Regions from separate parts of the Cytobacillus sp. Bva_UNVM-123 genome, predicted to be linked through region 3. Evidence: a T-box and tRNA genes for the amino acid it is inferred to sense, from the RefSeq annotation. Region 3 holds a T-box; the other regions hold tRNA genes.
What was found. The T-box of region 3 lies ahead of lysS (lysine--tRNA ligase). A T-box ahead of a tRNA ligase gene usually reads a tRNA of that ligase, here a tRNA-Lys.
Positions count from the first base shown of each region.

Region 1 (3,252 bases), 1.9 Mb from region 3:
GGTTGAGCCGGGGGCTTTCACATCAGACTTAAGGAACCACCTGCGCGCGCTTTACGCCCAATAATTCCGGACAACGCTTGCCACCTACGTATTACCGCGGCTGCTGGCACGTAGTTAGCCGTGGCTTTCTGGTTAGGTACCGTCAAGGTACCGGCAGTTACTCCGATACTTGTTCTTCCCTAACAACAGAGTTTTACGATCCGAAAACCTTCATCACTCACGCGGCGTTGCTCCGTCAGACTTTCGTCCATTGCGGAAGATTCCCTACTGCTGCCTCCCGTAGGAGTCTGGGCCGTGTCTCAGTCCCAGTGTGGCCGATCACCCTCTCAGGTCGGCTACGCATCGTTGCCTTGGTGAGCCGTTACCTCACCAACTAGCTAATGCGCCGCGGGCCCATCTGTAAGTGATAGCTAAAGCCATCTTTCAGCTTTTCCTCATGGGAGGAAAAGAGTTATCCGGTATTAGCTCCGGTTTCCCGAAGTTATCCCCGTCTTACAGGCAGGTTGCCCACGTGTTACTCACCCGTCCGCCGCTAACTTTTGGGAGCAAGCTCCCGCAAGTTCGCTCGACTTGCATGTATTAGGCACGCCGCCAGCGTTCGTCCTGAGCCAGGATCAAACTCTCCAATAAGATGAGACTTCCTTCGCGGAGTGTTTTTCCCCGTGATGGTTAGTCGAATCAATCGGGTATTTACGGGCAGTTATCCGCAAGGATATTACTGCGCGTTAATACGCGATAAGATGCGAGTTGATTAGCTCATAAATTGTCTTTTCAAAAAAGACTAAAGATTTAACGTTGACGTTTTTGTTCGTTCAGTTTTCAAAGAACAAAGCTACTTCTATGATTTATCTTCATGAATAACCTTCCACGAATAACTTCATGGAGCTTTGCGACGAGGTGAGGAGTCACTTCCTCGGGTATGCTACGGCGCAGGAGCAAGGTTTTTAATGAAGAAAACCCAATAACTATTAAACATTGCTTGTAATTTCATTTGGAGCGGGTGAAGGGAATCGAACCCTCATCAACAGCTTGGAAGGCTGTGGTTTTACCACTAAACTACACCCGCAAATATTTTAAATGGTCGGGAAGACAGGATTCGAACCTGCGACCCCTTGGTCCCAAACCAAGTGCTCTACCAAGCTGAGCTACTTCCCGAGCTTAATATGAGGAGTCTTTTCTAAGTTGTTACTAATCGCGTTTGCGTTTTAAAATGGCGCGCCCGAAAGGAGTCGAACCCATAACCTTCTGATCCGTAGTCAGACGCTCTATCCAATTGAGCTACGGGCGCATTCTCAAAGCGACTTATCTAGTATATTTCATACTGTTTAAATTGTCAACAGTTTTTTTTGGTGCGGCCGAGAGGACTTGAACCTCCACGGGGTTGCCCCCACTAGGCCCTCAACCTAGCGCGTCTGCCATTCCGCCACGACCGCATAATTAAGCGACGAAATTCATTATATCATTAATTAGCATGATATTCAACTAGTAATTATTGGTGCGGGTGAAGGGAGTCGAACCCCCACGCCTCGCGGCGCTAGATCCTAAGTCTAGTGCGTCTGCCAATTCCGCCACACCCGCAAAAAAAATGGTGAGCCATGCAGGATTCGAACCTGCGACCCTCTGATTAAAAGTCAGATGCTCTACCGACTGAGCTAATGGCTCTAATAAAATATTGTTTCCTAAACTTTATTTGCGGTAATAAACGTGCGTCAAATCCCTTTGTGATTTGTTGCAGATTTTAAAAGCTTACCATTCACTGAAGATTTGCTTCGTAGCTGTAATCTTTTAAAATCCTCTACCGACCGAGCTAATGGCTCATCATAAAATAAAAAAATGGCTGGGCTAGCTGGATTCGAACCAGCGCATGACGGAGTCAAAGTCCGTTGCCTTACCGCTTGGCTATAGCCCAATAAATAATTACCGCAGACATATTTATAAATAATAAATCTTCAATTGTCGATATTTAAAATAAATCCGGAAATGAACTTCATTATAAGATGGCGGTCCGGACGGGACTCGAACCCGCGACCTCCTGCGTGACAGGCAGGCATTCTAACCAACTGAACTACCGGACCAATTAAGTATGTCTAGTTTATAACACCTTGGTTCTATACTAACCTCACTAAAATAAGGTGTCATAGCGTATCTGGTGACCCGTACGGGATTCGAACCCGTGTTACCGCCGTGAAAGGGCGGTGTCTTAACCGCTTGACCAACGGGCCGTATTTTTTGAATATTCTGGCGGAAAAGGAGGGATTTGAACCCTCGCGCCGCTCGCGCGACCTACACCCTTAGCAGGGGCGCCTCTTCAGCCTCTTGAGTACTTCCCCAAAATGGCTCCGCAGGTAGGATTCGAACCTACGACCGTTCGGTTAACAGCCGAATGCTCTACCACTGAGCTACTGCGGAATAGTTAATGTTAACTTTTAAAGTTAACTAGTAGTAATAGTTGTGCTCCAAAGCCCTACGGTCTTTGTCGCAGATTGCTACAGCTAGCCTTTCTTTGAAGAATCGCTCTGAACTGCTAGCTTCCGCAATCTACTGCGGAATAACTATCATCTTTTCGACTCTTCCAATTATAAAAACTTGCCTATTAAAAGTCAAGAATGTTTTTTTAAAAAATCTTACACTGGAATAACATTATTTTTTAAATGCAAACATCTATATTTATCCTATCGTTAATTCCTGTTTCATCATTAATTTCCCCCTACATTTCCCGCATACGTATTTTTGCGTGTTCATTCTTTTCTTTCGTTTGTAGACTTGTCCACAGTCTTTACAAATATAAAAGATTACTTTACGACTTACATTTCTTCTAGGCTGATCAGGCAGAACCGAACAAAAACGTGGTGCTCCAACTTCTTTCATTAAAAACTTGAAGTCTTGATCTTTATGTTTATATCCTTTTCCTTCTATATGAAGATGATAATGACAAAGCTCGTGCTTAATAATACCACATAATTCATTATGACCTAGCTGCTCAAAATACTTCCTATTTATTTCAATATGATGGGTGTCTAACATATAGCGCCCGCCTGTAGAACGAAGTCTCGGATTGAAATATGCTTTATGTCTAAATTGCTTACGAAAGCTCTTCATAGAGATATTCTCAACAAGCCTTTGCAATTCCAAATCATCCATCTTTTTCTATTCCCTTCATTAATAGTGCGAACATGACAACCTATTATAGCATACATTATATATACCCTTAATAATGGGCAGTGTTTTTGAATTCGTGCTTGCACTCACATT
Region 1 covers NZ_CM177772.1:829,555-832,806, reverse strand. The annotation lists rRNA gene KDN24_RS04130 (16S ribosomal RNA) at 1-630, opposite strand, end outside; tRNA gene KDN24_RS04125 (tRNA-Gly) at 993-1,066, opposite strand; tRNA gene KDN24_RS04120 (tRNA-Pro) at 1,079-1,155, opposite strand; tRNA gene KDN24_RS04115 (tRNA-Arg) at 1,212-1,288, opposite strand; tRNA gene KDN24_RS04110 (tRNA-Leu) at 1,348-1,433, opposite strand; tRNA gene KDN24_RS04105 (tRNA-Leu) at 1,494-1,578, opposite strand; tRNA gene KDN24_RS04100 (tRNA-Lys) at 1,587-1,662, opposite strand; tRNA gene KDN24_RS04095 (tRNA-Gln) at 1,835-1,909, opposite strand; tRNA gene KDN24_RS04090 (tRNA-Asp) at 1,999-2,075, opposite strand; tRNA gene KDN24_RS04085 (tRNA-Glu) at 2,148-2,222, opposite strand; tRNA gene KDN24_RS04080 (tRNA-Ser) at 2,240-2,330, opposite strand; tRNA gene KDN24_RS04075 (tRNA-Asn) at 2,335-2,409, opposite strand; gene KDN24_RS04070 (SprT family protein) at 2,668-3,141, opposite strand.
Region 1: it has a tRNA-Lys gene. The T-box ahead of lysS (lysine--tRNA ligase) is inferred to sense a tRNA for this amino acid. The anticodon was not compared.

Region 2 (3,252 bases), 170 kb from region 3:
GGGAGACAGTGTCAGGTGGGCAGTTTGACTGGGGCGGTCGCCTCCTAAAGAGTAACGGAGGCGCCCAAAGGTTCCCTCAGAATGGTTGGAAATCATTCGTAGAGTGTAAAGGCACAAGGGAGCTTGACTGCGAGACCTACAAGTCGAGCAGGGACGAAAGTCGGGCTTAGTGATCCGGTGGTTCCGCATGGAAGGGCCATCGCTCAACGGATAAAAGCTACCCCGGGGATAACAGGCTTATCTCCCCCAAGAGTCCACATCGACGGGGAGGTTTGGCACCTCGATGTCGGCTCATCGCATCCTGGGGCTGTAGTCGGTCCCAAGGGTTGGGCTGTTCGCCCATTAAAGCGGTACGCGAGCTGGGTTCAGAACGTCGTGAGACAGTTCGGTCCCTATCCGTCGTGGGCGCAGGAAATTTGAGAGGAGCTGTCCTTAGTACGAGAGGACCGGGATGGACGCACCGCTGGTGTACCAGTTGTCTTGCCAAAGGCATAGCTGGGTAGCTATGTGCGGACGGGATAAGTGCTGAAAGCATCTAAGCATGAAGCCCCCCTCGAGATGAGATTTCCCATAGCGCAAGCTAGTAAGACCCCTGAAAGATGATCAGGTTGATAGGTTTGAGGTGGAAGCGTGGTGACACGTGGAGCTGACAAATACTAATCGGTCGAGGACTTAACCAAAATAATTATGATTACTCTATTTCTTCTTCTTATTATCTAGTTTTGAGGGAATGAAATTGCAAATTTTCCTCTTGCAAAAAGCTAAAAATTAGTTATAATAGAGTATGTCTTTAGAAAATCTCTTAAATGAGGATATTAAGATATTGGTTTGGTGGCGATAGCGAGAAGGTCACACCCGTTCCCATCCCGAACACGGAAGTTAAGCTTCTCAGCGCCGATGGTAGTTGGGGGCTCTCCCCCTGTGAGAGTAGGACGCCGCCAAGCTATTAAATATGGAGGATTAGCTCAGCTGGGAGAGCATCTGCCTTACAAGCAGAGGGTCGGCGGTTCGATCCCGTCATCCTCCACCATTATGAGCCGGCCTAGCTCAATTGGTAGAGCAACTGACTTGTAATCAGTAGGTTGGGGGTTCAAGTCCTCTGGCCGGCACCAGATTTTAAAAGATTACAGCCACGAAGCTTTACTTCAACGAATGGTAAGCTTTTAAAATCTGCGACAAAGACCAAAGGGCTTTGGAGCATATTTATTACTACTATCAAAATTCAGTTTTTAAAACTTTGAATTTTGAGCCATTAGCTCAGTCGGTAGAGCATCTGACTTTTAATCAGAGGGTCGCAGGTTCGAATCCTGCATGGCTCACCACTTTAAATATGCGGGTGTGGCGGAATTGGCAGACGCACTAGACTTAGGATCTAGCGCCGCAAGGCGTGGGGGTTCGACTCCCTTCACCCGCACTTTACATAATATGCGGAAGTAGTTCAGTGGTAGAACACCACCTTGCCAAGGTGGGGGTCGCGGGTTCGAATCCCGTCTTCCGCTCCATAATGTGCCGGGGTGGCGGAACTGGCAGACGCACAGGACTTAAAATCCTGCGGTAGGTGACTACCGTACCGGTTCGATTCCGGTTCTCGGCACCATTATATTGCGCCCGTAGCTCAATTGGATAGAGCGTCTGACTACGGATCAGAAGGTTATGGGTTCGACTCCTTTCGGGCGCGTTTGTTTTTTCGGGAAGTAGCTCAGCTTGGTAGAGCACTTGGTTTGGGACCAAGGGGTCGCAGGTTCGAATCCTGTCTTCCCGACCACTAAAATTACGGGGCCTTAGCTCAGCTGGGAGAGCGCCTGCCTTGCACGCAGGAGGTCAGCGGTTCGATCCCGCTAGGCTCCATTATTATTTAAATATAATAAACATTTATTTGGCGGTGTAGCTCAGCTGGCTAGAGCGTACGGTTCATACCCGTAAGGTCGGGGGTTCGATCCCCTCCGCCGCTACCATATTCAAGATTGCTTACAAGTTTTGATATAATGATGAATCTTGGACCTTTAGCTCAGCTGGTTAGAGCAGACGGCTCATAACCGTCCGGTCGTAGGTTCGAGTCCTACAAGGTCCACCATATAACATACGGAGGAATACCCAAGTCCGGCTGAAGGGATCGGTCTTGAAAACCGACAGGCGGGTTAAACCGCGCGGGGGTTCGAATCCCTCTTCCTCCGCCATTTTTCTTAAATGAATGGCATAACAAGATTTAAAATATTACTATCGCGGGGTGGAGCAACGAGCGTTACTTCATCGAGTAAACTGCGAGTTGTACCGATTGAGCTGCTTCTTGAGTAAGCTTCCTGAAATCGGGACAGTCTTAATGCTTAAAACAAGCATTGTGAAACTTTAAAAAATATTATTATCGCGGGGTGGAGCAGTTCGGTAGCTCGTCGGGCTCATAACCCGAAGGTCGCAGGTTCAAATCCTGTCCCCGCAATTTGGTCCGGTAGTTCAGTTGGTTAGAATGCCTGCCTGTCACGCAGGAGGTCGCGGGTTCGAGTCCCGTCCGGACCGCCATTTTAAAAAAATGTTTGGCTCAGTAGCTCAGTCGGTAGAGAATTTTAAAAGATTACAGCAACAGAGCAAAACATCACCGAATGGTAAACTTTTAAAATTTGCAACAAATCACGAAGAGATTTGGCGCACACTTTTTACCGCAAAATTTGTTTAGGAAATAATATTTCATTTGGCTCAGTAGCTCAGTCGGTAGAGCAAAGGACTGAAAATCCTTGTGTCGGCGGTTCGATTCCGTCCTGAGCCACCATTTACTTACCGTTAATCATAGGCAATAAAAAAATGCGGGTGTAGTTTAGTGGTAAAACCACAGCCACGAGCGAAGCTTCCATGAATTATCATCGAGTTGCCTCGACGCATTTACTTCCTTGAATATACTAGAAGAGGAAGAGGCATGAAAGAGCGTAAGTGAATCTTTGGATTATAGCAATAAAAAATGCGGGTGTAGTTTAGTGGTAAAACCACAGCCTTCCAAGCTGTTGATGAGGGTTCGATTCCCTTCACCCGCTCCAATAGAAGGGCCTATAGCTCAGCTGGTTAGAGCGCACGCCTGATAAGCGTGAGGTCGATGGTTCGAGTCCATTTAGGCCCACCATATTCCTTTTATTCCGCAGTAGCTCAGTGGTAGAGCATTCGGCTGTTAACCGAACGGTCGTAGGTTCGAATCCTACCTGCGGAGCCATAATGGAGAAGTACTCAAGAGGCTGAAGAGGCGCCCCTGCTAAGGGTGTAGGTCGC
Region 2 covers NZ_CM177772.1:3,988,112-3,991,363, reverse strand. The annotation lists rRNA gene KDN24_RS20575 (23S ribosomal RNA) at 1-680, shown strand, start outside; rRNA gene rrf (5S ribosomal RNA) at 828-944, shown strand; tRNA gene KDN24_RS20565 (tRNA-Val) at 955-1,030, shown strand; tRNA gene KDN24_RS20560 (tRNA-Thr) at 1,037-1,112, shown strand; tRNA gene KDN24_RS20555 (tRNA-Lys) at 1,247-1,322, shown strand; tRNA gene KDN24_RS20550 (tRNA-Leu) at 1,333-1,414, shown strand; tRNA gene KDN24_RS20545 (tRNA-Gly) at 1,428-1,502, shown strand; tRNA gene KDN24_RS20540 (tRNA-Leu) at 1,509-1,597, shown strand; tRNA gene KDN24_RS20535 (tRNA-Arg) at 1,605-1,678, shown strand; tRNA gene KDN24_RS20530 (tRNA-Pro) at 1,689-1,765, shown strand; tRNA gene KDN24_RS20525 (tRNA-Ala) at 1,776-1,848, shown strand; tRNA gene KDN24_RS20520 (tRNA-Met) at 1,879-1,955, shown strand; tRNA gene KDN24_RS20515 (tRNA-Ile) at 1,998-2,074, shown strand; tRNA gene KDN24_RS20510 (tRNA-Ser) at 2,085-2,177, shown strand; tRNA gene KDN24_RS20505 (tRNA-Met) at 2,364-2,437, shown strand; tRNA gene KDN24_RS20500 (tRNA-Asp) at 2,441-2,517, shown strand; tRNA gene KDN24_RS20495 (tRNA-Phe) at 2,689-2,764, shown strand; tRNA gene KDN24_RS20490 (tRNA-Gly) at 2,953-3,026, shown strand; tRNA gene KDN24_RS20485 (tRNA-Ile) at 3,033-3,109, shown strand; tRNA gene KDN24_RS20480 (tRNA-Asn) at 3,122-3,196, shown strand; tRNA gene KDN24_RS20475 (tRNA-Ser) at 3,201-3,252, shown strand, end outside.
Region 2: it has a tRNA-Lys gene. The T-box ahead of lysS (lysine--tRNA ligase) is inferred to sense a tRNA for this amino acid. The anticodon was not compared.

Region 3 (3,252 bases):
CTGCTCCTAGCTTTCGATAATCTTCTAGAGTTGCCATTCCTCGTAAACGATATTGTTTATCATCAGGAAAATCAGGATTCCTTTCGAGGCAAAAAGAAGCAATGCTGATTAGTTTTCCTTCATAAAACGCGCCAATATGAAATGCACCATCTTCATGATCTGTCTCATATTTACAATCATCAATCGTTTGGTGAGGACGTAAAACACTATGTCTAAGACTGTAGGTCATTTCAGGCTTTATGGTTCTAACATCAATCATGTTTTTCCTCCAATCTCATATAATAAAATGAATCTATTTATTAAAATGCACTATATAATTCTCTTCTTCTTTTAATATTTCCTGCTTTCGGTGAATTCATTAATAAAAGAATAATAGGGAGATAACTCTATAATGGAAAAGGGAGGAAAATAAAAGGCAGTGTCGAAATATGTTTGTTAAGATGAATATTATTATTTCTGGAGGAAGTTATGGGTTATATTGAAGATTTACGCAAGATTGTTGGCAATCAGCCTCTCATATTAGTCGGAGTTGCCGTAGCGGTCATTAATGAATCAGGAGAAATTTTAATATCCTTATAATATTTCGGTATCCCCTTCCATTCGTTTTAAAATGAAAAGATTATCAACTTTAAAGGAGATAAGATGAGTATTATGTTTAAAGAGATTATTACGACAAAAGAAGAATTTGAAGAGTTTTGTTCATTTATAGGAAAACCAAGCGAAAGAGCGACGAATAAAGTAATTTCGTTTATCGATCAGCATTGCAGAGATTTTATTGCCAAATCCCCTTTTTTGTCTATAGCAACTGCTAATGAAGAAGGGAAATGTGACGTTTCACCGCGAGGAGACTCCCCTGGGTTTGTGACAGTTCTCGATGAACAACATTTGTTTATACCAGAGCGTCCGGGAAATCGAAGAATGGACTCTGCCCATAACATTATTTCCAATCCTTATATCGGTCTCCTATTTTACATTCCAGGATTAGGCGAGACTTTGAGAATAAATGGGAAAGCTTATATTTGTCGTGATCAAGAACTACTTGAAAAGAATAGGGTAAATGGCCGAGCTCCACTTTTTGGGATAGGAGTAGAGGTAAAAGAGTGTTATGTTCATTGTGCAAAAGCTTTCATACGATCAGAGTTATGGAATCCAGATTCATGGTTAGCAAAGGAGAACCTACCCTCAGCTCCTCAAATGCTAGTCGCACACACTAAAATTCCTAATGTAACGGCTGAGCAAGTAGCAAAGGAATTACAAGAGAGCTATAAGAGCCGGCTTTATTGATTGAAGGCAAAGAAGTTAAAAATTCGTAATGATATATCAAGAGTTTAAAAGTAGCGCTTTTTTCAAATGAATAAATTGACAAATAATTGAAAGGTATTGACTTATTTCCTTTAATTTCATAGAATGATTTTTATTATTAAATACAGAACACATAGCTATGAAGAGAAGAGTAATTATGATTAATTATTTTTAGAGAGCTCCTGTTTGGTGGGAAGGAGTAATAATGATCTTAATGAAAAAAGACTTGGAGCTTCGCATGGATCTAAGGTGACATTCTTAGTGATATTGCGACGGGATCTCCCGTTATAGAGATAGGGTATAATCAATTATAATAAATTGCCGTACCCGAAGAGGTTGATATGGCAACATATCAATAAACTGAGGTGGTACCACGAAGCTAATAACTCTCGTCCTCAAGATGAATATCTTGGAGGTGGGAGTTTTTTTGTTGGATAAATCTATAAATTTATCGTTTCAAGTTTCAATAATCTAACAAAATGGCTGGAGGGAAAAGAATGAGTAATGAACAAATGGATCTAAGAATAGAGAAGATAGAGGCCTTAAAATCTCAGGGAATCTCGGTCTATCCTGAGCGATTTTCTACCAATTATGAACTTTATGAAGCGTCCCTTCTTGATGATGGTATTTCAGGTGTGCGGGTTGCTGGAAGAATTGTAGGGATTAGAAATTTTAGCAAATTGACTTTTATAACGATATCCAATATTGATGGCGGTTTACAGCTTCTTTTGAAAAAAGAAGAGGTTGGGGAGGCTGTATTTAATGAATTTCAAAAAGTAATCGACATTGGTGATTTTATCGGTGTTGAAGGACTTATGTATACGACGAAATCGAATGAAAAAACATTGAGAATTCATTATTATGTATTTCTCGGGAAGGCTTTCCGAACATTACCAGAGAAGTGGCATGGGTTAACTTCTATTGAAACACGATATAGGCAGCGCTACTTAGATTTAATTATGACAAAGGAAACGCAAAGTCGTTTGTTGACTCGAACAAAAATGGTGCGTGCTATTCGAAGATTTTTTGAAGAACAACATTTTTTAGAAGTTGAAACGCCAGTCTTACAGCATACTTCCTCTGGGGCATTAGCTAAACCTTTTAAGACCTTCCATCATTCTTTAGACACTGAATTAAATTTACGAATTGCTCCAGAAACGTATTTAAAAAGATTAATCATTGGCGGCTTTACGAAAGTATTTGAATTTGCAAAGTGTTTTAGAAATGAAGGAATCAGTCCCCAGCATCTTCAAGAGTTTACGATGGTTGAAGGATATGCTGCATACTGGAATTATGAGGATACAATGAAATTAATGCGTAAGATGCTCCTCTTTGTTCTTGAACAAACATTCAATACAACTGTGATTACCATTCAAGGTCAATCCATTGATTTTTCATTAGATTGGACTATTGTGTCATTCAGAGATTTAATCTTAAGAGATGTTGGGATTGACATCGACCTTTATCCTGATGTTAAAGATTTACTTCAAGAAATGAAAAAGAGAAATATTGATATCAATCATATGGATATCGAATCTTTAGGGAGAGGCAATCTCATTGATCTCCTTTATAAAAAAGTGAGCAGACCGCAAATGATTCATCCGACATTTTTAATTCAACATCCGATTGATTTATCGCCATTAGCTAGGGCCAATGATCATAACCCTGCTCTAACAGATCGATTCCAGCTAGTAGTGAACGGTTCAGAAATAATCAATGCGTATTCAGAGTTAGTAGATCCGCTTGAACAAAGAAAAAGACTAGAAGCTCAAGCTTTTTTAAAGAGTAATGGAGATCTAGAAGCGATGGAAATGGATGAAGATTATTTAACCGCTATGGAGTATGGGATGCCCCCTATCTCTGGCTTTGGATTTGGGATTGAGCGCTTATTAATGGTATTAACGGAAAGTGATACGATTAAGGATTGTGTACTATTTCCATTGACTAAAA
Region 3 covers NZ_CM177772.1:4,155,101-4,158,352, reverse strand. The annotation lists gene KDN24_RS21375 (GNAT family N-acetyltransferase) at 1-259, opposite strand, end outside; partial or broken gene KDN24_RS21370 (NUDIX hydrolase) at 469-570, shown strand; gene KDN24_RS21365 (pyridoxamine 5'-phosphate oxidase family protein) at 643-1,284, shown strand; T-box leader at 1,433-1,702, shown strand; gene lysS (lysine--tRNA ligase) at 1,800-3,252, shown strand, end outside.